DNA from 4 places in the Streptomyces sp. SUK 48 genome. Region 2 is predicted to be linked to each of the others. Evidence: riboswitches for the same ligand, from Rfam matches in the RefSeq annotation. Region 2 holds a riboswitch; each other region holds the start of a gene.

Region 1 (5,819 bases), 6.7 Mb from region 2:
GCAGCCCCCGCAGCGCGCGGAGGTGGAAGGGCCAGGCGCTCCACACGGCCACCGGAGCGGCCAGCACGAAGCACAGCCACTGCCAGTTCCCGAATTGCAGGGCCGGCACCATGGAGAGCACCAGCACCGGTACGGCCAGCAGCGCGGTCACCGTGATGCGCTCCCGCTCGCGCCGGGACCCGGCCTCCTCCTCGTCCTCGGCCCTCGCAGCCACCTCGGCGACCTCGGTCACCGGCAACGCGGCCTGGTACCCGGCCTGTTCGACCGCGGTGACGAGGCTCTCGGGCGCGACATCGGCCGGGTGGCTGACCCGGGCGAGCCCCGTGGCCAGGTTGACCGTGGCCGTGACGCCGTCCAGCCTGCCGAGCTTCTTCTCCACCCGGCGGACACAGGCCGCGCAGGTCATCCCGCCCACGGTGAGGTCGGTGACGACGAGTTCCGCCGCCGGTTCGAGAGCGGTCACTCGCCGCCCCCATGACTCATCCCGGGCATGTCGCCCGTACCGCCGCCGCTCCCGCCGCTCCCGGTGCCGTGCATGCCGGGTGCCACCGGCCCCGCCGCCGAGCCGACGGCGTAGGACACCGAGAACAGCAGCACCAGCAGGAGCAGGAATCCGCAGAGCGCGGGAGGCGGCAGCAGCCTGCCGGGGGTCGTACGGGTGGAGCCGGGTGACAACGGGATATCGGCCATGCCCGACCTTCCTGGTCGCATCGGACCGTCGTGCGAGAGCTGGCGGTGGAAGCCGTACCGTCGCAGTAGTCGGACCGGTGGAGCGTCGAGTTCCGGGGCATGATCGTGACGTACGCCATAGCCGTCGGCGCCCCCGGTGCCCACCGGCGCTGACGACGGCTCACGGAGGTCCCGGGAGCGGCCGGAGGGTCAGCCGCCCTCGCCGAGCCGGCCCGCCCACCGCTGCTCCACCCTGGCCAGCCGCCAGTACGCCAGGGCCGCCGCCCACACGACCACGAACAGGCCGACGATGACGTACCCCACGTTGTCCAGGTCCAGATCGGCGATCCAGCCGGTCACCGCGTCGCTCAGGTCGAGCTTCTCGTGCAGCACGCCGACCAGTTCGATGGTGCCGATCAGGAAGGCGACCGCGATGGACAGGCCGGTGATGGTCAGGTTGTAGAACACCTTGCGCACCGGGTTGGAGAACGCCCACTGGTAGGCGAAGTTCATGAAGGTGCCGTCGAGGGTGTCGAACAGGCTCATCCCGGCGGCGAACAGCAGCGGCAGGCACAGGATCGCGTACCACGGGAGCCCGGCCGCGGCGCCGCTGCCCGCCATCACCATCAGGGTGACCTCGGTCGCGGTGTCGAAGCCGAGCCCGAACAGGAAGCCCAGCGGGAACATCTGCCCGGGCCGGGTGATCGACCTGGTGAAGCGGCCCAGGAACCGGTTCATGAACCCCCGCGAGTCCAGGTGCTGTTCCAGCGCGGTCTCGTCGTACGTGCCCGCTCGCATCGCGCGGAAGACCCGCAGAATGCCCGCGAGCGCCACGAGGTTGAGCGCCGCGATGAGGTAGAGGAACGTCCCGGAGACCGTGGTGCCGACGACGCCGAGGGTCTGGTGGGTGCGGGAGTCGTCGTCGAGCAGGGTGCCGGCGAGCTGTGCGCCGCCCGCGACCAGGGCCGCCATGGCGACCACCACGCTGGAGTGGCCGAGCGCGAACCAGAAGCCGACCGACACCGGACGCTTGCCGTCGGCCATCAGCTTGCGGGTGGTGTTGTCGATCGCGGCGATGTGATCGGCGTCGAACGCGTGCCGCATGCCCAGGGTGTACGCGGTCACCCCGAGGCCGATCCCGAACGCCTTGGAGCCGATCTCGTAGTGGCCGGGCACGACCAGCAGGAACAGGATGCCGAACGCCACGACGTGCAGGGCGGCGATCACCACCAGCAGCCCGGCGGTACGGACGGTGTCCTCGCGCCGCCAGTGAAATCGGGTCGGCTCTGCGGGCAGGGTCATGCGGTCACGCTCCAGCACCTCGTGGATCAGCTCGTGAAGTGCCGTGGCCGGTCTCCTGGCTTACGGGTGCGCGCGTGTACGTCCCGGCCTTCCCGTCCGCCGGGCGGCGAACAGTGACCGTGCAGAACTGGGACGGGCACTCCCCGATCACAGTGGCGAGGGCCGCTCCGGTCTGAGCCCCGCTGAGGGCTGTCACCGGTCTTCCCGAACACCACGGCCCGCCCACCGTAGAGCCGTCCCCCCGCTTGCGCGCAACCACGGCTCCGCTCGGGTATCCAAGATCACATCCGGTCTCCCGGTACGGGCGACCCGTCGATCCCCAGGTAGTCGTCGCGAGCCGCGGCCTGGTTCCCGGTTCTGGACCGACGGCGTGAGAAGCCGCGTCGGCCGTCGCGGACACCCCTCAGGGACCGGGCGAGGCTGCTAGCTTCGCGCACCTGGTTCGAGGGCGATGCCGGGAGCACCGGCGGGTACGGAGGCGGCGGTGACGAAGGCGACCGGAATTCCCGAGGAGCCGGCCGGATCTCCTGTGCGGCGTCGCAGTCTCCTGGCGTCCGCCGCGCTGGCCGCGGGCACGCAGGTCTCGGCGGCCGCGTGCGCTCCCGGTCGCCCGCCCGCGAAGCCCGCACGGCACATTCCGGCACGGCGCGGGAGGGTGGCCCGCCTGATCACCGTCCCCGAGAAGCACCGCGGTGTCGACTGGCTCAGATCGGCCCTCCAGGTGGCCGTGGAGATCGAGTTCTCCACCATCCCGCCCTATCTGTGCGGCTGGTGGTCCATCAAGAACCGCACGTGCGACGCCGCCCGGCTGATCCGGCGCATCGTCTCCGACGAGATGTACCACCTCGGGATCGTCTGCAATCTGCTGGTCGCGCTGGGGGGCCGCCCCCGGATCAAGGGAGCGGCGCCGGTCTACCCGGGCCCGCTGCCGGGCGGCGTGCATCCGGGGGTGGACGTATACCTGTCAGGCTTGACCAGGGCGCTCGTACGGGACGTGATGATGGCCATCGAGGCGCCCGCGGCACCACTGACCGGCAGCGCGCGCGACCCTCTCAGCATCGGCCACTTCTACGACGAACTGCTCACGGCGTTCCGGTCGGTGGCCCCGGATCTGTCCGCCGACCGGCAGCTGTGCGAACGCGTCGGCGAGGACGTCCTCAGGCCCGTCAGAACGCTCGACGACGTCGAGCGCTCGATCGAGGTCATCAAGGACCAGGGGGAGGGCACCTCGGTCTCCCCCGCCGACGACCTGGGAGACGGACACCTGGCGCACTACTACGCGTTCGCCGAGATCTACCACGGACGTCGGCTGCGGGAGGCCGACGGCACATGGCAGTTCACCGGGGCTCCGGTCCCCTTCCCCGACACGCGGCCCATGTCCGTCGTCCCGGCGGGCGGCTGGCCCCGGCCGCCCGCCGGGGCCCGCAGGCTCCTGGACGACTTCGACGACACGTACACCACGGTTCTCGACGCGCTCGAAACGGCGTGGCGGGAGGGCGACCACCACAGCCTGAGGACCGCCGTGCGTCGTATGCGCAGGCTGGAGACCCCCGCCGTGGAACTGATGGAGATGCCTGTCACCGGCCCCGGGGCGACCTACGGCCCTCAGTTCCGTCCGCGCGGCTGACCAGGGGCCGGTCAGACCTGGTACTGGCCGACGGTGATGAAGTAACGCAGCTCCTCCGGCGTGCCGTCCATGGCCTTCTCGGCCGCGGCGCGCAGGGCCTTGCTGATGCCGGGGCGGGCCAGGATCCGGGCGGTGGCGACGCGGTCGTCCTCCGCCCGGGCGAGCCGCAAGCCGCTCTTCAGGAACGCGGCCCGGTCGGCCGGGCTGCCGTCGAGAGCCTTGTTCGCCTCCCGCTTGACGGCCTTGCCGGAGGCCGGGTCGGCCAGCAGCCGAACGATGGCAAAGGCGTTGTCCTCGTCCTGGGCCTTGGCGTAGCCGGTGGCGAGGAACGCGGCCCGGTCGGCCGGCGTGCCGTCGAGAGCCTTATTGGCCTCCCGCCTGACGGCCTTGCCGGCGGCCGGGTCGGCCAGGATCCGGGCGATGGCGACGGCGTTGTCCTCGTCGGAGCCGGCCACCGCGGACGTGTGCGGGACGGCCGGGGCGGCGGCGAAGGACGGGCCGGCCAGCAGCAGTACCGGAGTCAGTGCGGTGGCGGCCAGGACGAGCGTCGCGCGGGTCTTGTTCATGGGTCCCCCTCGTCGGAACCGGTCTGGTGACCGATCCCGTTGGTCAACAGAAGGAAATGATCTTATGTCAGATGATCATTCGGATCGATGGCCTGTGCTGTCCGTACGGCGAGCGCCGGCGTCACGGCTTCTCGTCGAGCGCGCCGGCCGAGCGCAGATCGGCAAGGGACCGCTTCTGGCGGCCTCGCGCGTCGAAGTTGTCGGGCGAGAGCCACTCCCGCAGGGCCTTGCCGGCCTGTGGCCACTCGGAGTCGAGCAGGGAGTACCAGGCCGTGTCACGACTGCGGCCCTTGTAGACCACGGCCTGACGGAAGATCCCCTCGAAGGTGAAGCCCAGGCGCAGGGCCGCCCGGCCCGAGGGCGCGTTCAGGCTGTCGCACTTCCACTCGTAGCGCCGGTAGCCGAGTTCGTCGAAGACATAGGACATGAGCAGGAACTGGGCCTCCGTGGACGCCGGAGTCTGCTTCAGCAGCGGTGAGAAGGCCACGCTGCCGACCTCGACGACGCCGTTGGACGGATCCTGGCGCATCAGGGAGAGCATGCCCGCGGCCTTGCCGGTGCGGACGTCGACGACCGCGTAGAACAGGGGGTCGTCCCCCCGGGCCACCGCGGTCACGTGGGCGCGGCAGGCGGCCGGGTCGTCGAAGGGACCGGCCCCCATGTACGTCCAGTCGCCGCCGTCCGGCGCGAGGGCGTAGGCGGAGTACAGATCCTCGGCGTGGCGGTCCGCGTCCAGGGGCTCCACCCGGCAGAAGCGGCCGTCGAGGGTGACCCGGGCGGGCGCGGGACGGGCTGTCCAGCCGGGCAGCGACGGGCCGACGGGCTGACCGTGTTCATTGAGACGCGCGGACATGCTCTTCTCCTGGTGTGTGCTGATCTCTCCCGCTCAGGCTAGGCCGCCGCATGGACCCTCGATAAGGTCCACCGTAGGGTCATTTCATGGAGCCACGCGCGGGGATCGCACCAGGACCGGACGACCGTGAAGCCCTCGGGCCGCCGTTCGACTTCCTGCTCCAGGCGCCGCTGTCCCGGGCCCGCGGCGGGGATTCCCTGCAGAAGCAGCTCCTGCACCGCCTGCGGGCCGCCGTCCTCGACGGCCGCCTCCCGGCGGGCAGCCGCCTGCCGGGCTCGCGCGCCCTGGCCCAGGGCCTCGGGGTGTCACGCAACACCGTGACGCTCGTGTACGACGTCCTGAGCACGGAGGGCTATATCGAGCCGAGCAGACAGGGCACCCGCGTCGCCGCCCTGGCCCGCCCGCGGCCGGAGACCCCTGCCCGGCCGGCCCCGGCCACCCTGTCACGACGCGGCGACCGAATCCGCACGCCCGGCCCGGCGGACGCCGACTCGCTCGCCTTCACCCCGGGCGTCCCCGCTCTGGCCCAGTTCCCCCTGGCCTCCTGGCGGCGTTCCCTGGACCGGGCCCTCCAACAGGGCGGAACACAGCTGCTCGGCTACGGCCCGCCACGGGGCGAACCGGCCCTGCGGACCGCCATCCTGCGCCACCTCGCGCTCGCCCGCGGCATCGACTGCACCCCCCGACAGCTCGTCATCACCGAGGGAGCGCAGGAGGCGCTCTCCCTGTGCGTCCGGCTGGTCACCGACCCGGGCGACACCGCCTGGCTGGAGGACCCCGGCCACCGGGGCGCACAGACCGC
Region 2 (5,819 bases):
AGCCGGAACACGTCCGGCGCGAGGAACACGCACTGCGCGTAGCCCTGGCAGCGCGTGAGGTCGACAACGGTCTGCATCGCAACCACTTCCTCCTCCGCCGTACCGCCCCCTCACGTCCAGCATGGGGCGAGACCGGGTCGCGCGCACGGCCACCCGGGGCGGCGGCCGGGAGCGGCGCACCAACGCCCCGCGCAAGAGCGCCGCTTGACGTACCCGGACGAACGCCGACATCCTCCCGGGTCCGGGAAGAAAAACTGGTCCAACCAGTTGACCACTGTACGAACCGCGTCCACCCTGATCGCCATGACCGAGGGACACATACGGCGCGAGGCGGTCTCGGACCAGCTCTTCGCCCTGTTGCGCGACAGGATTCTCGGCGGGGCGCTGCCGGCGGGCGGCGCGCTCACCGCCGAGCGGGAACTGGCGGCCGAGTTCGGGGTGAACCGGCACGCCGTACGGGAGGCCGTCAAGCGTCTCCAGCAGGCCCGGCTGGTCGAGGTCAGCCATGGCGGCCGCACCCAGGTGCTGGACTGGCGGCGCACCGCCGGTCTGGAACTCGCCGTGGGCATCGCCGCCGCCGACAGCGGCCCGAGCGTGCAGGACATCGCCCGCGACGCCCTGGAGATGCGGGCCTGCGTCGGCGCGGACGCCGCCCGGCTGTGCGCGCTGCGCTGCTCCGCGCGGGCCGCCGCCGAGATCGCCGCGGCCGTCGAGGCGCACGCGCAGGCCGGGCCCGATCTGACGGAGCTGGACGGGACCTACATCGCCTGGTGGCGGCTGATCGTGGAGGGCTCCGGGAACATCGCCTACCTGCTGGCCTTCAACAGTCTGGTCGACGGCCTGATCCCGGTCGCCGACGTGCCCGCCGACCTCGGCGCGGGCGAGATCCTGGACGTGGAGGCCCACCGGCGCCTCGCCGGTCACATCCAGGCCCGCGAGGCCGGCGCGGCCGAGCGGCTGGCCCGCGAGCTGCTGACCCGCAGCGTGCCCGCCGCGCCGCGCACCCGCAGGGGGGCCGGCCGATGATCCCCACCGTGATCTACGCGATCCCGGCGTTCGTGCTGCTGGTCGTCGTGGAGGCGCTGTCGTACCGCTTCCTGCCGGACGACGACGAGCGCGGCTACGAGCTGCGCGACACCGTCACCAGCATGTCCATGGGCGCGGGCAGCCAGGTCATCGCGGTGCCGTGGAAGGTCGCGACGATCGTCGTCTACGCCGCCGCGTACACCGCCGTCCCCTGGCATCTGTCGCCGTCCTCCGGCTGGACCTGGCTGCTGCTGTTCTTCGGCGACGACCTGGCCTACTACGCCTACCACCGGGCCCATCACCGGGTGCGGGTGCTGTGGGCGAGCCATGTGGTGCACCACTCCAGCCTGCGCTACAACCTGTCCACCGCGCTGCGCCAGACCTGGACGCCGATGACCGGCCTGCCCTTCTGGCTGCCGCTGGCGCTGCTCGGCGTGCCGCCGTGGATGATCCTGGTCGAGCAGGCCGTCAGCCTCGTCTACCAGTTCTTCCTGCACACCGAGCGGGTGGACCGGCTGTGGCGCCCGGTGGAGTGGTTCTTCAACACGCCCTCGCACCACCGGGTCCACCACGGCTCCAACCAGGTGTACCTGGATCGCAATTACGGCGGCATCCTCATCGTCTGGGACCGGCTGTTCCGCACGTTCGAGCCGGAGGGGGAGCGGGTGGTGTACGGGCTGACGAAGAACATCGGCACGCACAACCTGGTCCGGGTGGCCTTCCACGAGTACGCGGCGGCCTGGCGCGACGTCCGGGCGGCGGTGCGGTGGCGGGACCGGGTCGGATACGTGTTCGGGCCGCCGGGATGGTCACCCCGTGTCGGCCGATGAGATGATGATCGTCAAGTCGAGCCGGAAGTCCGGGGGTAAGAAGTGGCCGGATCGGTCCCGTGCCGTGTCGTCGTGTGCCGTGACTGCTGCTGCGGCACCCCGAAGGTGACCGGCGTCGACCACGCGGCGCAGACCGCCCGGCTGAAGGCGGAGGTGCCCGCGCGGATCTCCGACTGCCTCGACGTGTGCGACCAGGCCAACGTCATCGTCGTCCAGCCCTCCACCGCCGGCCGGGCCGCCGGCGGCCGCCCGGTCTGGCTGGGGCTCGTCAACGACCCGGAGGCGACCGAGGACGTCATCACCTGGGTACGGGCCGGCGGGCCGGGCGTGGCACCGCTGCCGGAGATCCTCGGGCTGTACGCCTTCACACCGCCCGGTCAGGTCGCGAAACCCTGAGGATCACGGACCGGGAACTCGGCCCGAGTTCTGGCCCGTCTTCACCAACTGCCCCTAGAATGAACACCGTTCGCACAACAACCGCATACGTGCGTGACCGGGGGAAGCCGGTGGGAATCCGGCGCTGACCTGCAACCGTGTGCGGCCGTGGGCCGCGAGTCGGGCTACCCGGCACGTGCTGGTACCGCTTCCCACTGTCATGGTCCGCAGCGCGAAGCCGAGAGCCATGCCCGGAGCACCGGGCCCGGCCCGACCACCGGCCCGCGCGAGCGGGGGTGAGCGGCGCCGCGCCGGTGCGCCCCGCTCGCCCGGCGCCGAGGCCGCGGGCCGCCCGCCCAGGAAGGCTCAGCTCTTGCCCGCCACCCTCGCACGCCGCACCCTGATCACCGCGACCGCCCTCGGCACGGCCCTCGTCGCCGTGCCGGCCACCGCCCACGCCCAGAGCACACCGGGCACGAACGCCCCGGTCGCAGTCACGCTCACCGTCCAGGGGCCGGACGGGCTCCTCTTCAAGGGGAAGATCAGAACCCGGGGCCACGACGTCACCACCGCGACCGGCGGCACGCACCACTGCGACGGCACCAACGGCGGCGCGAACCCCACCGCCGTGCCGACGCCCACCGCGGCCCTCGACGACGCCGCTCACCGGCGGCACTTCACCTGGGACGGCACCTGGTACGCGTCGTTCGACGACTACTCCGTCGACACCGTCAAGAACGTCAGCGGCGGCGCCTCCGCCTACTGGAACATCTCCGTCAACGGCACGCCCACCCCGGTGGGCGGCTGCCAGTTCAAGCTGAACGCCGGGGACACCGTGGCGTTCACCTGGACCGCTTTCTGATCCGGCCCGTTCCTCACCGGCCGGGGAACGGGCGCGCCTCGGTCGGTGCGACCGGCTCCCCGGCCCGCACCCCGTGCAGGACATGGGCCAGCACCTCCGCCCCGCGCACCACCCGCGGGCCCGGCCGGTTGTAGTACGACGGCCCGTCCAGCACCCAGACCCGGCCGGACCGTACGGCGGGCAGCTCCGCCCAGCCCGGCAGTGCGGTGAGCAACTCGGCCTCGCGCAGGGTGCGTTCGGGAGGGAAGCCGCATGGCAGGACGAGCAGGACGTCCGGCCGTGCGGCGCGCACCGCCGACCAGGGCACCGGCTCGGTGTGCTCGCCGGGCGCGGCGAGGAGCGGTTCGCCCCCGGCGGCGCTGATCTGCTCCGGCACCCAGTGTCCGGCCGGCCACAGCGGGTCGAGCCATTCGATCGCCGCCACGCGGGGCCGGTCGCGCCCGGCGACCGAGCCGCGCAACCGGTCCAGCCGGGCTTGGAGTTCGGCCCGGCGGCGCAGCGCGCGCTCGCGCACGCCCAGCAGTTCGCCGACGGTGACCAGGCAGTCCAGTACGTCGTCCAGGGTATGCGGTTCCAGGCTGAGCACCCGGGTGTCCGCGTCGAGCAGCCGTACGGCACCGCTCACCCGCTCGTACGACACCGCGCACACGGCGCACAGGTCCTGGGTGAGCACCACATCGGGCCGCAGCGCCGCCAGAGCCTCGGTGTCCAGCGTGTACAACGACGACCCCGAGTGCGCCGACCCGCCGACGGCATCGGAGATCTCCCGGCTGCTCAGCGCGTCCTGGTCCAGCTCCGCCCCGGTCACCACCGGCACCCCCGCCACCTCCCGGGGCGGCCAGTCGCACTCGTGCGTACGACCGACCAGGCTCGCGGAGAGACCGAGCGCGGCGACGATGTCGGTGGCGGCGGGGAGAAGGGAGACGATCCGCATGCGCTGAGCCTATGCCGGGGGCCCACCTGAGGCCGTGCCGAGCGGGCACCGGCGGCCCGGACACCGGGGACGGGGCCGCGACGCGCCGTACCTCCGGTGCAGGGTGGGCATGCCGCGCCTCATATGCCGAGCGGGGATCGCCGTCCCGTCGCCGGGCATGGCGAGCCGGGCCTGCCGCGCTGATCCTCGCCTGCCGCCTGCCGCCTGCCGCCTGCCGCCTGCCGCCTGCCGCCTGCCGCCTGCCGCCTGCCGCCTGCCGCCTGCCGGGTGCCGAGTGCCGCCGTGTGCCGAGGACATCGGAGTATGGGGCGAGTGGTCCGAGGCGCGTGCCGAACCGAGGCGCCGGCCGGCGCCAGGCCCCCGCACCGGGCTCCCTCGCGCCGACCTTCCGCGGCGAGCCCCCCGCCGAGCCCCCGTCTCCGGCGGCGAGCCTCCTGGCGCCGGGCCCCCACAGCGAGCGCCCCGCGCCTGACGACCCGCAGCGTGCCCCCTTCCGAGTGCCCGCCCCTCACCGCGGCGAGCGCCCCCGGCCGAGCCGCCCCGCGCCCCCAGAGCCCCGCCCCTCAAGCACCTCCTGTCATGCCCCCCAGCGCACCGCGATCGTGTCGCCCACGCCGATGGTCGTGTCGCGGGTGGCGGTGGCGAAGGCCGAGCCGTCGATGCTGGCCTTCCAGGTGTTGGAGCCGCTGTTCGCCTTGCCGTTGAGGGTGGTGACGGTGCCGGAGCCGGAGGCCGGGGTGATGTCCGTGACGCAGCCGGACGGGGTCGCCGTGCTCTTGGCGGCGTCGAGGACCGCGCCCAGCGTGGTCGTGGTGCCGGTCGGCGTGAGCGCGACGGAGCACACCTTCAGGCCGCCCGCCCCGTCGTCCACGCTGAGCGCCAGCTTCGTCGCCGTACCGGAGGTGAACGAGCCCTGGCCCACCCACTGCGGGGCACCCGGCGTCGTGGGCGCGGGCGGCGCCGCGGTGAAGCCGCCGCCGGCCACCGCGCGCAGGGCGTCGATCGAGGAGTACGCCGTCGGCGAGGCGTCACCCGGCTGGTACCTGAAGCCGCCGCCGGGATTGAACTGCTGCGCGATCAGGAAGTCCACCGGGGTCTTCCCGGCCGAGGTGAGGAAGTCACCGGTCTGCGGGTTGATGCCGCACGCGTTCAGCCCGGACACCGCCCAGCCGTTGGAGTCGGTGTTCACGCCGAACATCGCGTTGAAGGCACCGCTGTTCGCCACCAGCTTGCTCTTCAGGAACGCCTTGGCGCGGACGATCCCGCTGTCGGTGCCGGGCACCCCGGACGTGCACAGCGCGGCCATCGCGGCGCCGGTCATGTCGATGTCGCTGGTGGCGGCGAGCTGGCTCGGATTCCCCTCCGCCTTGCCGTAGTTCCAGCCGCCGTCGTTGTGCTGGTTGGCCCGGATGCGGGCGACGACGGAGTCACGCAGCGCCCCCGGTATCCGCGCCTGCCCGGACTGCGTCTTCGCGCCGTTCAGGGCGAGCGCGGCGAAGACGGTGCCGTTGAAGTTGGCCGACGGGCCGAAGTAACCGGTCTCCGAGGTCTGCCAGTAGCCGTAGATGTCGGCGATCAGATCCCGCGAGGCGGACACCCGGGCCGGATCGATGCCCGCGGCGTACGCGTTCAGCACGGCGCGCTCGTAGTCGGTGACGACGGGGGAGGAGGACGGCCAGGCGGTGGTGGAGAGCAGATTCCGGTAGACGGATCTCGCGTTCTTGCTGGTGTCGCCCCCGGGCGTGACGTCCACCGCGGCGGTGCCGGCCGCGGCGAGCGCGCTGAACGCCCA
Region 3 (5,819 bases), 1.9 Mb from region 2:
GCTCGTAGAAGTCCGGGTAGCGCATCGGACGCAGGGTCAGTTCGAAGCCCGGGTCGAGCAGGTTCTGGTTACGGGTGGACATTACTGGCATGCCTCGCAGGACTCGGGGTTTTCCAGGGAGCAGGCGACGGCGTCGGGGTCGGCGACCTGCTGGACGGGGATGGTCTTCTGCGCCTGGGCGGCGCGGGCGATCCGGGTCGCCGGACGCGAGCGCAGGTAGTACGTCGTCTTCAGCCCGGACTTCCAGGCGTACGCGTACATCGAGGAGAGCTTGCCGATCGTCGGCGTCTCCATGAACAGGTTCAGGGACTGCGCCTGGTCCAGGAACGGGGTGCGCGCCGCCGCCATGTCGATCAGCCCGCGCTGCGGGATCTCCCACGCGGTGCGGTACAGCGCCCGCACCTCCTCGGGGATCCACGCGAAGCCCTGCACCGAGCCGTTGGACTCGCGCAGCGCCTCCCGGGTGCGCCCGTCCCAGACGCCCAGGTCCTTCAGGTCCTGCACCAGGTAGGAGTTGACCTGGAGGAACTCACCGGACAGCGTCTCGCGCTTGAACAGGTTGGACACCTGCGGCTCGATGCACTCGTAGACCCCCGCGATGGAGGCGATGGTGGCCGTCGGCGCGATCGCCAGCAGCAGCGAGTTGCGCAGGCCGACCTTCGCCATCCGGGTCCGCAGCGCCGCCCAGCGCTCCGGCCAGGTCTCCTGGACGCCGTAGTGGTCGGGGTGCAGCACACCGCGCGCGGTCCGGGTCTGCTCCCAGGCCGGCAGCGGGCCGCTGCGCTCGGCGAGGTCGGTGGACGCCTCGTACGCGGCGAGCATGATCCGCTCGGCGATCTTCGTGGACAGCGCCTTCGCCTCGGGGGAGTCGAAGGGCAGCCGCAGCTTGAAGAAGACGTCCTGGAGACCCATCGCGCCGAGGCCCACCGGGCGCCACTTGGCGTTGGAGCGGCCCGCCTGCTCGGTCGGGTAGAAGTTGATGTCCACGACGCGGTCGAGGAAGGTGACGGCGGTGTGGACGGTCTCGTCCAGGCGCGCCCAGTCGATGTCCCCGTCGACGACGAAGGCACCCAGGTTGACGGAGCCCAGGTTGCAGACCGCCGTCTCGCCGTCGTTGGTGACCTCCAGGATCTCCGTGCAGAGGTTGGAGGAGTGGATGACCTGGCCCGGCTCGGCGGTCTGGTTGGCGGTGCGGTTGGCGGCGTCCTTGAACGTCATCCAGCCCTGGCCGGTCTGCGCGAGGGTGCGCATCATGCGGCCGTACAGCTCGCGGGCCGGCATGGTCTTCTTCGCCAGGCCCCTGCGCTCCGCCTCGCGGTAGGCGGCGTCGAACTCCGCGCCGTACAGGTCCACCAGCTCGGGCACGTCCGCCGGGGAGAACAGCGACCACTGCCCGTCGGCGTTGACCCGGCGCATGAACTCGTCCGGCACCCAGTGCGCGAGGTTCAGGTTGTGCGTACGGCGGGCGTCCTCACCGGTGTTGTCCCGCAGCTCCAGGAACTCCTCCAGGTCGGAGTGCCAGGTCTCCAGGTACACCGCGGCCGCGCCCTTGCGCCGGCCGCCCTGGTTCACCGCGGCCACCGAGGCGTCCAGCGTCTTCAGGAACGGCACGATGCCGTTGGAGTGCCCGTTGGTGCCGCGGATCAGCGAACCGCGGGCGCGGATACGGGAGTACGACAGACCGATGCCGCCGGCGTGCTTGGAGAGCCGGGCGACCTGGTGGTAGCGGTCGTAGATGGAGTCCAGCTCGTCCAGCGGGGAGTCGAGGAGGTAGCAGGACGACATCTGGGGGTGCCGGGTGCCCGAGTTGAACAGCGTGGGGGAGGAGGGCAGGTAGTCGAGCCGGCTCATCAGGCCGTAGAGCGCGGCGACCTCGTCCACGGCGCGGGCCGAGTCGTCCTCGGCGAGGCCGGCGGCGACGCGCAGCATGAAGTGCTGGGGTGTCTCGATGACCTGACGGGTGATCGGGTGGCGCAGCAGATAGCGGCTGTGCAGGGTGCGCAGGCCGAAGTAGCCGAAGCGGTCGTCGGCGGCGCGGTCGATCAGGTTGTCGAGCCGGGCGGCGTGGATCCGGGCGAACTCGGCCGTCCGGTCGGCGATGAGCCCCTCGCGGTGACCGACGGCGACCGACTCGGTGAAGGACGTCACGCCCTGCGAGGCGGCCTCGGCGCGGATGGAGATGGTCAGCAGCCGGGCGGCGAGCCGCGAGTACGCGGGGTCCTCGGAGATCAGGCCGGCCGCGGCCTCGGTCGCGAGCTCGCGCAGCTCCGCCTCGTCGGCGCGGGCCGAGCGGCCGCGCAGCGCGGCGGCGGCGACCCGGCCGGGATCGGCGTCGGGGAGGTCCGCGGTCAGCTCGGTCAGGGTCCGCAGCAGCGCGGTACCGGGACCGTCGTTCTCCAGGCCCTGGGCTGAAGCCGGTTCGGCTGGCGCGATGGTCACGTGGGGCTCTCCCTCGCTCGGCACGGGGCCAGGCGGAGGGCAGGGGCAGTCACGAGCGCACACGGCGTCGCGTCCACCGGCCCACTCCGCGAGGCCCGGACGTCTCAGAGCACCCGGACCGGTGGGCCGGGTGCGCTGCCGGCAGGTCCTCGGACTGATCCCCGTGCGCGGATACGCACAAGTACACCGTTGCGGGACAGTTCCGGATTCGCACCGGATTCCCCTGCGACGACAGCGACCATGAGCATACATCTAGTGCCGGGCCGGAATGCCACCCCCAGATGTTGTGTCACCGTGTGTCTACGAGGGGTATGCGAAACGGGGCGCGAGGGGCACGCGAAACGGGCCGCCGACGCCCTCGGCGCCGCCGGCCCGCCCTTGGTCGCCCGTGTCCCCGGGCGCCGCGCTAGTGAGCGCTGCCCGCCGTGGCGGGCGGCAGTTCGACCGCCACGCCCGGGTCGCCGGCGTCCGCCGTGTAGTCCTCCGGACGGGTCTCGTCGATGCCCTCGGGGGCCTTCACGGCCTTCAGGACGACGGTCAGGACGACCGTGACGAGGACGTTGAGGACGAAGGCCGTCATGCCGATGTAGCCGATCTGGCCGATGCCCGGGATGTCGTCGGCGGAGCCGCCGAAGTGCTTCTGCGTCGGCGAGGCGACCCCGTAGGCGGCGAGGGTGCCGTAGATCATGCCGGCCGCCCAGCCCGCGAGCAGCGCCCAGCGGTGGAACCAGCGCGTGAACAGACCGCCGACCAGGGCCGGGAAGGTCTGCAGGATCCAGATGCCGCCGAGCAGCTGGAAGTTGATCGCGACCGTCTTGTCCATGCCGAGCACGAAGATCAGCGCGCCGACCTTCACCAGCAGCGACACGATCTTGGAGACCTGCGCCTCCTGCTTCGGCGTGGCGTCCGGCTTGATGAAGTCCTTGTAGATGTTGCGCGTGAACAGGTTCGCCGCCGCGATCGACATGATCGCCGCGGGCACCAGCGCGCCGATGCCGATCGCCGCGAAGGCCACACCGGCGAACCAGTCCGGGAACATGTCCTCGAACAGCTGCGGGATCGCCAGCTGCCCGTTGGTGACCTTCACCCCGGCCGCGATCGCCATGAAGCCGAGCAGCGCCAGCAGGCCCAGCATCAGGGAGTACAGCGGCAGGATCGTGGTGTTGCGCCGGATCACGTTACGGCTCTTGGAGGAGAGCGTCGCGGTGATCGAGTGCGGGTACATGAACAGCGCGAGCGCGGAACCGAGCGCCAGCGTGGCGTACGTCCACTGTCCGGCAGGCGCCGGCGCGAGCGCCCCGCGCGGCTTGCCGGTGGCCGGGTTGACCTGGCTGAACGCGTGGGCCGCCTTGGCGAAGATGTCGTCGAACCCGCCCAGCTTGATCGGGATGTAGATGATCGCCACACCGATCACGATGTAGATCAGCGCGTCCTTGACGAACGCGATCAGGGCGGGCGCCCGCAGACCCGAGGAGTACGTGTACGCCGCGAGCACCGCGAACGCGATGAGCAGCGGCAGGTCCTTCACGAACCCGTTGGTGTGCTCGCCGCCGCCGACGCCCATCACGTCCAGCACCGCCTGGATGCCGACGAGCTGGAGCGCGATGTACGGCATCGTCGCCAGGATGCCGGTCACCGCCACCGCGAGCGACAGCCCCTTCGAGCCGAAGCGGCCGCGCACGAAGTCGGAGGTGGTGACGTAGCCGTGGCGGTGCGAGACCGACCACAGCCGCGGCAGGAAGGTGAAGATCAGCGGGTACACCAGGATCGTGTACGGCACCGCGAAGAAGCCGGACGCGCCCGCCGCGTAGATCGCCGCGGGCACGGCCACGAAGGTGTAGGCCGTGTACAGGTCGCCGCCGAGCAGGAACCAGGTGATCCAGGTGCCGAACGACCGGCCGCCCAGGCCCCATTCGTCCAGCGTGTGCTCGTTCTCGGCCCGGCGCCAGCGCGCGGCGAGGAAGCCCAGGACCGTGACGGCCAGGAAGAAGAAGATGAAGACGCCCAGTGCGACGCCGTTGACCCCGGTCTTCACTTCGCGGCACCCCCCTGCGCGTCACGGCGGGAGCGCTGGTCGTGCTGCCAGAGCTTGTACGCGGTCATGGTGAGCGCGGTGGAGATCAGCACCCAGAGCATCTGGTACCAGTAGAAGAACGGGATCCCGATGAACGCCGGGTCCGTCTTCGCGTAGGAGCCGACCCACAGCATCGCCACGAACGGCGCGACGAGACACATGCCGATGACCACGCGCAGCGGTGTCACCACCGGTGGTTGCACTTCGGGCGTTTCTGACATGCTGCGGCTCCGTCCCCTCGCTGATCACCTGTGTAATGCGCAGGCAATCTAGGTGACGGTATCCAGTTGGTGGAAGACCCCGTCTCAAGCCGTGTGTATCGATTCGGCGAAGGAGCGAACGCCTCCGGACGCGCCCCCGCGCCCCCGCCTAGTCCATCGGGCGCTTGAGGCGGGCCACGAACTTGTACCGGTCGCCGCGGTAGACCGAGCGGACCCACTCGACCGGCTGACCCGCGCGGTCCAGCGAGTGCCGGGAGAGCATCAGCATCGGCAGCCCGACGTCCGTACCGAGCAGACCGGCCTCGCGCGGGGTGGCCAGCGAGGTCTCGATGGTCTCCTCGGCCTCGGCGAGATGGACGTCGTACACCTCGGCGAGCGCGGTGTAGAGGGACGTGTACTTCACCAGCGAACGGCGCAGCGCGGGGAAGCGCTTGGCGGACAGATGGGTGGTCTCTATGGCCATGGGCTCGCCGTTGGCCATCCGCAGCCGCTCGATGCGCAGCACCCGGCCGCCGGCGGAGATGTCGAGCAGCTCGGCGAGCCGGTCGTCCGCGGTGATGTAGCCGACGTCCAGCAGCTGCGAGGTCGGCTCCAGGCCCTGGGCGCGCATGTCCTCGGTGTAGGAGGTGAGCTGGAGCGCCTGGGAGACCTTGGGCTTGGCGACGAAGGTGCCCTTGCCCTGGATGCGCTCCAGGCGGCCCTCCACGACCAGTTCCTGGAGGGCCTGGCGGACGGTGGTGCGGGAGGTGTCGAACTCGGCGGCCAGCGTGCGCTCGGGCGGCACCGGCGTGCCGGGTGCCTGCGTCTCCGTCATGTCGAGCAGGTGCTTCTTCAGGCGGTAGTACTTCGGCACGCGCGCGGTACGGACGGTCGTGCCGGCCTCGTTCTCCGCACTGCTGACATCGGTGCTCATGCTCCGCCTTCCCGGCTCCGGATGCCGAAAGCGACCGACATCCCATCGGCCACGGCTCACATCGTGGCACGGCTTACTGTGTCAGGACTCCGCCCGCACGCTCCGTGATCCCCTCTGTATACCGTCGGGACCCGAGCTGGTCTAGTCCAACAGGGGTCCCGTGGGCACCGGG
Region 4 (5,819 bases), 290 kb from region 2:
GGGTGATCGGGTCGCGGGCCAGGTCGCGCACGAGGAGCAGCGAGGTGTGGCCGCCGGAGACGATCAGCACCATGCAGGGGTCGGGCAGCGGGCCGTGCTCCAGGGTGTCGGCGGCGACATGACCGGCCAGGTGGTGCACGCCGTAGAGCGGGACGCCGAGCGCGTAGGCGATGCCCTTCGCTCCTGCGAGGCCCACCTGCAGGGCGCCGGACAGCCCCGGGCCCGTGGTCACGGCGACCGCTCCGACGTCGGAGAGCCGCAGCCCCGCCTGGTCCAGTGCCTCACGCACCACCGGGCGCAGGGCGTGCAGGTGGGCGCGGGAGGCGATCTCGGGCACCACTCCGCCGAAACGGGCATGCTCGTCCATGCTCGACGCCACGGCGTGCCCGAGCAGGCGTCCGTCCCTGACGAGCCCCGCACCGGTTTCGTCACACGACGACTCGATCCCGAGCACGATCGGAGAGCCCATGCCCTCCCCTTCCTGCGGCGTCTACGTTATTGCGAACAGTGTGCAATAAGATCCGTGCGGATGTGAACCCGGACTCCGTCGCACGGGTGATCGCTTAGTAGAGTGCGCCCCTGTCGCCCCCTGAACTCCGAGGTAGCCAGCAGTGACCCCCGCCCGAGAAGGCCCGTCCTCCGCCGTCACCGTCGTAGGGATCGGAGCGGACGGCTGGAAGGGCCTGGCCGAACCCGCCCGTGCGGAACTGCGTCACGCCGAGGTGCTCATCGGCGGCCCGCGCCAGCTGGATCTGCTGCCTGCCGAGTGCGCCGGCGAGCGCGTCGCCTGGCCGTCGCCCCTGCGCCCCGCCGTCCCCCGCCTGCTCGCCGCCCACGTCGGCCGCCGCATCGCCGTTCTGGCCAGCGGCGACCCGATGTTCTACGGCATCGGACGCGCGCTCGCCGAGGAAGCCGACACACTGCGCGTCCTGCCCCACCCGTCATCCGTGTCCTATGCCGCCGCCCGGCTGGGTTGGCCGCTGGAGGACATCGAGGTCGTCACGCTGGTGGGCCGCCCCACCGCCCGCCTCGCCGCCGCCCTGCACGACGGCCGGCGCCTCCTCGTCCTCGGCGCCGACGCCACCACCCCCGGAGAAGTCGCCGCGCTGCTCAGCGACCGCGGCTTCGGACCGAGCCGGATGCGCGTCCTGGAACAGCTCGGCGGCGACCGCGAACGTACGACCGCCGAGACAACTGCCGACGACTGGGCACGGACGCAGCAGTCCGCCGATGCGCTCAACATCGTGGCCGTCGAATGCCGCCAGGCACCGGACACCCTGCGACTCGGTGCGGTGCCGGGGCTGCCCGACGAGGCGTACGAGCACGACGGGCAGCTCACCAAGAAGCACGTCCGGGCCGCCACGCTCGGCGCGCTCGTCCCCGCTCCCGGCGAACTCCTGTGGGACGTCGGTGGCGGGTCGGGCTCCATCGCGATCGAGTGGATGCGCACCCACCCGTCGTGCCGGGCCGTCACCGTCGAACGCGACCCTGCGCGTGCCGTACGTATCCTCCGCAACGCGGAGCGACTCGGCGTGCCGGGGCTTCGGGTCGTCACCGGTGCCGCTCCCGGCGCGTTGGCCGAACTCCCCGCGCCTCACGCCGTGTTCGTCGGCGGCGGACTCACCGCCCCCGGCCTGCTGGACGCCTGCTGGGCGGCACTGTCCCCTGGCGGGAGGCTCGTCGCCAACACGGTCACGCTGGAGTCGGAGGCACTGCTCGCCGACGCCTACCGCCGCCACGGTGGCGAGCTGGTACGGCTCGCGGTGGCACACGCCGTGCCCGTGGGCGGGTTCACCGGCTGGCGACAGGCCATGCCGGTCACCCAGTGGTCCGTACAGAAAACCCTCAATCCCGTTCCAGGAGCAGACAGATGACCGTGTACTTCATCGGCGCCGGCCCCGGTGCCGCCGACCTGATCACGGTGCGCGGCGCCCGGACGCTCGCCGCCTGCCAGGTCTGCCTGTACGCGGGCAGCCTCGTCCCGCGCGAACTGCTGGCGGAATGCCCGCCGGACGCACGCCTGGTCGACACCGCCCAGCTCGACCTGGACGAGATCACCGCCGAGTTGCTCCGCGCCCACGACGAGGGCCACGACGTGGCCCGGCTGCACTCGGGCGACCCGTCCGTGTTCAGCGCGGTCGCCGAGCAGATGCGGCGGCTGGACGCGGCCGGGGTGCCCTACGAGGTCGTCCCCGGCGTGCCCGCGTTCGCCGCCGCGGCGGCCTCCCTCAAGCGGGAGCTGACCGTGCCGACCGTCGGCCAGACCGTCATCCTCACCCGCGTAGCCAACCGCGCCACCGCCATGCCGGACGGCGAGGACCTGGCCACCCTCGGCCGCAGCGGCGCGCTGATCGTGCTGCACCTGGCCGCCAAGTACGTGGACCGCGTGGTGGAGGAACTCCTCCCGCACTACGGCGCCGACTGTCCTGCCGCGGTCGTGGCCTACGCCTCCCGCCCCGACGAGCTGATCATCCGGGGCGCCCTCGACGAGATCGCCCACAAGGTGAAGGAGGCCGGCGTCCTGCGCACAGCGGTGATCATGGTGGGGCGGACACTGGGGGCGGAGCAGTTCCGTGACAGCCACCTGTACTCGCCCGAGCGGGAGCGTCATCTCTGCTGAAACCCTCCGCGGAGCCTGCTTGTCAGGCTCCCCACGCCTCCCGTGGGGGAAGTCCGGTGAGAGTCCGGCGCTGACCCGCAACGGTGTGCACGACCCGGATCGACGGTGTCGTGCCAGCCCGATCGCCTGCGGGGGCGTATCGACCCGTTGACTGCTCGCCGTGGACTGCGAGACGGGACCGCCCGGCCGGCCTACGGCCGTACGGACTGCTCCTGCTCGACGTCCAGCAGGCGGCCCGTGTGAAGGACGGCCCTCCCGTGCGCCGAAGTATGGCTCCCAGTCGCATACCCCTGCTGCCGCTCAGCCTGGCTCTGGCGCTGCTGCTCCTGCTGTCCGTCGTGGGCGGGGTCGGGCTCGGTGCCGCCGGCGTCGGCTGGGGCGATGTGCTCGGTTTCCTGTGGGCCGGACTCACCGGCGGGACCGTGCACGCGAGTGACGCGGCCGCGTACACGATCGTCTGGGAGATCCGGCTGCCGCGGGTGTTCCTCGGTGCCGTGGTGGGAGCGGGTCTCGCGGCCGTCGGAGTGGCCGTGCAGGCGATGGTGCGCAACGCGCTGGCCGACCCCTTCGTGCTCGGTATCTCTTCGGGCGCGGCGGTGGGCGCCAACGCCGTCATCCTCCTCGGAGCCTTTGCCGGGTTCGGGGTGTGGGCGCTGTCCGCGTCGGCGTTCGCCTCGGCGCTCGCGGCCATGACGCTGGTCTACGCAGTGGCCCGCTCACCGCAGGGCCTGACGCCGCTGCGTCTGATTCTGACCGGTACCGCACTCGCATACGGCTTCGAGGCCGTCACCACCGTCATGGTGTTCGGCGCGGCCCGGGGTGAGGCGGCTCGGTCGGCCATGATGTGGCTGCTGGGCAGCCTGGGCGGAGCCACCTGGGCCCAGGTGCCGCTCGCGGCGGTCACCGTGGCGGCCGGATGGGTCTGGCTGCGCCTACGGGCCGAGGCACTCAACGCGCTCGCCATGGGCGACGAGACCGCGGCCGCCCTCGGTGCCGGACCGGCCCGGCTCCGTCGGGAGCTGTTCCTCGTCACCGCCGCCGTGACCGGGACGGTGGTGGCGGTCAGCGGGGCCATCGGATTCGTCGGGCTGATGGTGCCGCACGTCGTACGGATGCTCGTCGGCGCCGACCACCGCAGGGTGCTGGCGGTCGCCCCACTCGCCGGGGCCGTACTGCTGGTGTGGGCGGACGTACTGTCCCGGCTGCTGTTCGCCCCCGCCGAGTTGCCCGTCGGAGTGATCACCGCGGTCGTCGGGGTGCCCGCATTCCTGCTGCTGATGCGGCGAGGCGGCGGCTACGCGTTCGGAGGGCGTTGACATGCGACTCGACATCGACGACGTGACGATCGAGGCGGCCGGAACCCGCTTGGTCGAGCACATCCACCTCACCGTGGGCAGCGGGGCGTTCGTCGGACTGATCGGCCCCAACGGCAGCGGCAAGTCCACCCTGCTGCGCTCCCTGTACCGGGCACTGCGGCCGGCCGGGGGAGCGGTACGGCTGGGCGGCGACGACCTGCACACCATGGACGCCAGGGCCGCCGCCCGGCTGCTGGCCGCGCTGCCGCAGGAGTTTTCCGCCGAGTTCGACTTCACCGTCGCCGAGGTGGTCGCGGTGGGCCGGCTGCCGCACCGGGGCCGCTCGGCCGCAGCGGACCGGGAGATCTGCACCAGAGCGATGGACCGCACCGGCGTCGCCCACCTGACCGACCGCGGGTTCCTCAGCCTGTCCGGCGGCGAGAAGCAGCGGGTCCTCCTCGCCCGGGCCCTCGCCCAGCAACCACAGGTCCTGGTCCTCGACGAACCCACCAACCACCTCGACATCGCGCACCAGTTGGACGTGCTGTCCCTGGTCCGCGAGAGTGGCCTGACCGTGCTGGCCGCGCTCCACGACCTCAACCTGGCCGCAGCCCACTGCGACGTCCTGTACGTCCTCGACGGCGGCCGGATCGTCGCATCCGGCCCGCCCCAGGACGTCCTCGAACCTCGGTTGCTGGCCGAGGTGTTCGGCGTCCGGGCGCATGCCGTCCGGCACCCGGAGACGGACGCAGTCCAGCTCCTGTTCGACCTGCTCCCGCCCACCTCCTGAAGGACACCCATGCGCAAGCAGCTTCTCGCCGCCGCCCTCTGTCTCGCCGCGACCGCCACCGGATGCGGCGCCACGGTGGAGTCGGCGCAGGACGCGAAAGCCCCGTCCGCGGTCACCCTCACCAACTGCGGCCGTCAGGTGACGTACGACAAGGTGCCCGAGCGGGTCGTCACCAACGACGTCGGTATCACGGAACTGATGTTCGCCCTGGGCCTGGAGGACCGCATGGCCGGCTTCGCCATGCCCGACGACAAGGGAGACCTGCGCGGTGTGCCCTGGAAGGACGCCTACGACAAGGTCAAGTGGCTCTCCAAGGATCAGCTCACCAAGGAGAACGTCGTCGACGCCCACGCCGACCTCGTCTTCGCCGGCTGGAACTACGGCTTCCGTGAAGACGCGGGCTTCACCCCCGACGCCCTGAAGAAGCTCGGCATCTCCTCGTACATCCTCACCGAGTCCTGCCACAACGGCCGTACGAAGTCCTCCCGCGGCATCATGCCGCCCCTGGACGCCCTGTACGCCGATCTCACCAATCTCGGAAAGCTCTTCGGCGTCGAGAAGCGTGCGGCGGAGCTGATCGCCGGTTTCAGGAAGCAGATCGCCGACGTGCGGGCGAAGGCGCCCAAGGGCTCGGCCCGTCCCTCGGTCTTCCTCTACGACAGCGGCCAGGACACGCCCTTCACCTCCGGCCGCTACGCCGCGCCGGAACAGATCATCACCGAGGCCGGCGGCGCCAACGTCATGCACGACGTGGCGGACTCCTGGACCACGGTCGGCTGGGAGAGCGTCGTGCAAAGGAACCCGGACGTCATCGTCATCTGCGACTACGGAGATGTCAGCGCGGAGCAGAAGAGGAAGTTCCTGCTGTCCTACGCCCCCCTGCGCAACGTCTCAGCCGTCAAGCACCGGCGCATCATCTCCCTGGACTACGCCGACCTGGTCGAAAGCCCCCGCAACCCGTCCGCGATCGCCCGGCTCGGCGCCTACCTGCGGGCCGTGCCGGCCGGCCGGTGACGTGGCGCCTCAGCGGACCGTGCTGCGCCCCACCACCGTGCCGGCCCGGTCGATGCAGATGACGTCCACGGCGACCGGTGCTCCGCGCAGCACGGCAAGG

The links. Region 2 has a riboswitch for cobalamin ahead of GHR20_RS04675 (DUF4430 domain-containing protein). Riboswitches for the same ligand answer to the same signal wherever they lie in the genome.
Region 1: it holds a riboswitch for cobalamin, as region 2 does, so the genes downstream of both, GHR20_RS34605 (HoxN/HupN/NixA family nickel/cobalt transporter) here and GHR20_RS04675 (DUF4430 domain-containing protein) in region 2, are expected to answer to the same signal.
Region 3: it holds a riboswitch for cobalamin, as region 2 does, so the genes downstream of both, GHR20_RS12550 (ribonucleoside-diphosphate reductase subunit alpha) here and GHR20_RS04675 (DUF4430 domain-containing protein) in region 2, are expected to answer to the same signal.
Region 4: it holds a riboswitch for cobalamin, as region 2 does, so the genes downstream of both, GHR20_RS03610 (iron ABC transporter permease) here and GHR20_RS04675 (DUF4430 domain-containing protein) in region 2, are expected to answer to the same signal.

The regions. Positions count from the first base shown of each region.
Region 1 covers NZ_CP045740.1:7,782,814-7,788,632, reverse strand. The annotation lists gene GHR20_RS34615 (heavy metal translocating P-type ATPase) at 1-463, opposite strand, end outside; gene GHR20_RS34610 (hypothetical protein) at 460-690, opposite strand; gene GHR20_RS34605 (HoxN/HupN/NixA family nickel/cobalt transporter) at 880-1,971, opposite strand; cobalamin riboswitch at 1,999-2,202, opposite strand; gene GHR20_RS34600 (ferritin-like protein) at 2,456-3,598, shown strand; gene GHR20_RS34595 (ALF repeat-containing protein) at 3,610-4,164, opposite strand; gene GHR20_RS34590 (GNAT family protein) at 4,286-5,017, opposite strand; gene GHR20_RS34585 (PLP-dependent aminotransferase family protein) at 5,104-5,819, shown strand, end outside.
Region 2 covers NZ_CP045740.1:1,103,855-1,109,673, reverse strand. The annotation lists gene GHR20_RS04695 (ferredoxin) at 1-77, opposite strand, end outside; gene GHR20_RS04690 (GntR family transcriptional regulator) at 304-1,026, shown strand; gene GHR20_RS04685 (sterol desaturase family protein) at 1,023-1,856, shown strand; gene GHR20_RS04680 (hypothetical protein) at 1,929-2,252, shown strand; cobalamin riboswitch at 2,303-2,443, shown strand; gene GHR20_RS04675 (DUF4430 domain-containing protein) at 2,605-3,093, shown strand; gene GHR20_RS04670 (cobalamin-binding protein) at 3,107-4,027, opposite strand; gene GHR20_RS04665 (hypothetical protein) at 4,605-5,819, opposite strand, start outside.
Region 3 covers NZ_CP045740.1:2,976,685-2,982,503, reverse strand. The annotation lists gene GHR20_RS12555 (ribonucleotide-diphosphate reductase subunit beta) at 1-82, opposite strand, end outside; gene GHR20_RS12550 (ribonucleoside-diphosphate reductase subunit alpha) at 82-2,439, opposite strand; cobalamin riboswitch at 2,562-2,697, opposite strand; gene GHR20_RS12545 (sodium:solute symporter family protein) at 2,846-4,474, opposite strand; gene GHR20_RS12540 (DUF3311 domain-containing protein) at 4,471-4,734, opposite strand; gene GHR20_RS12535 (GntR family transcriptional regulator) at 4,883-5,647, opposite strand.
Region 4 covers NZ_CP045740.1:811,098-816,916, reverse strand. The annotation lists gene tsaD (tRNA (adenosine(37)-N6)-threonylcarbamoyltransferase complex transferase subunit TsaD) at 1-469, opposite strand, end outside; gene cbiE (precorrin-6y C5,15-methyltransferase (decarboxylating) subunit CbiE) at 612-1,874, shown strand; gene cobM (precorrin-4 C(11)-methyltransferase) at 1,871-2,620, shown strand; cobalamin riboswitch at 2,637-2,769, shown strand; gene GHR20_RS03610 (iron ABC transporter permease) at 2,890-3,936, shown strand; gene GHR20_RS03605 (ABC transporter ATP-binding protein) at 3,938-4,705, shown strand; gene GHR20_RS03600 (ABC transporter substrate-binding protein) at 4,715-5,719, shown strand; gene GHR20_RS03595 (cobalt-precorrin-5B (C(1))-methyltransferase) at 5,729-5,819, opposite strand, start outside.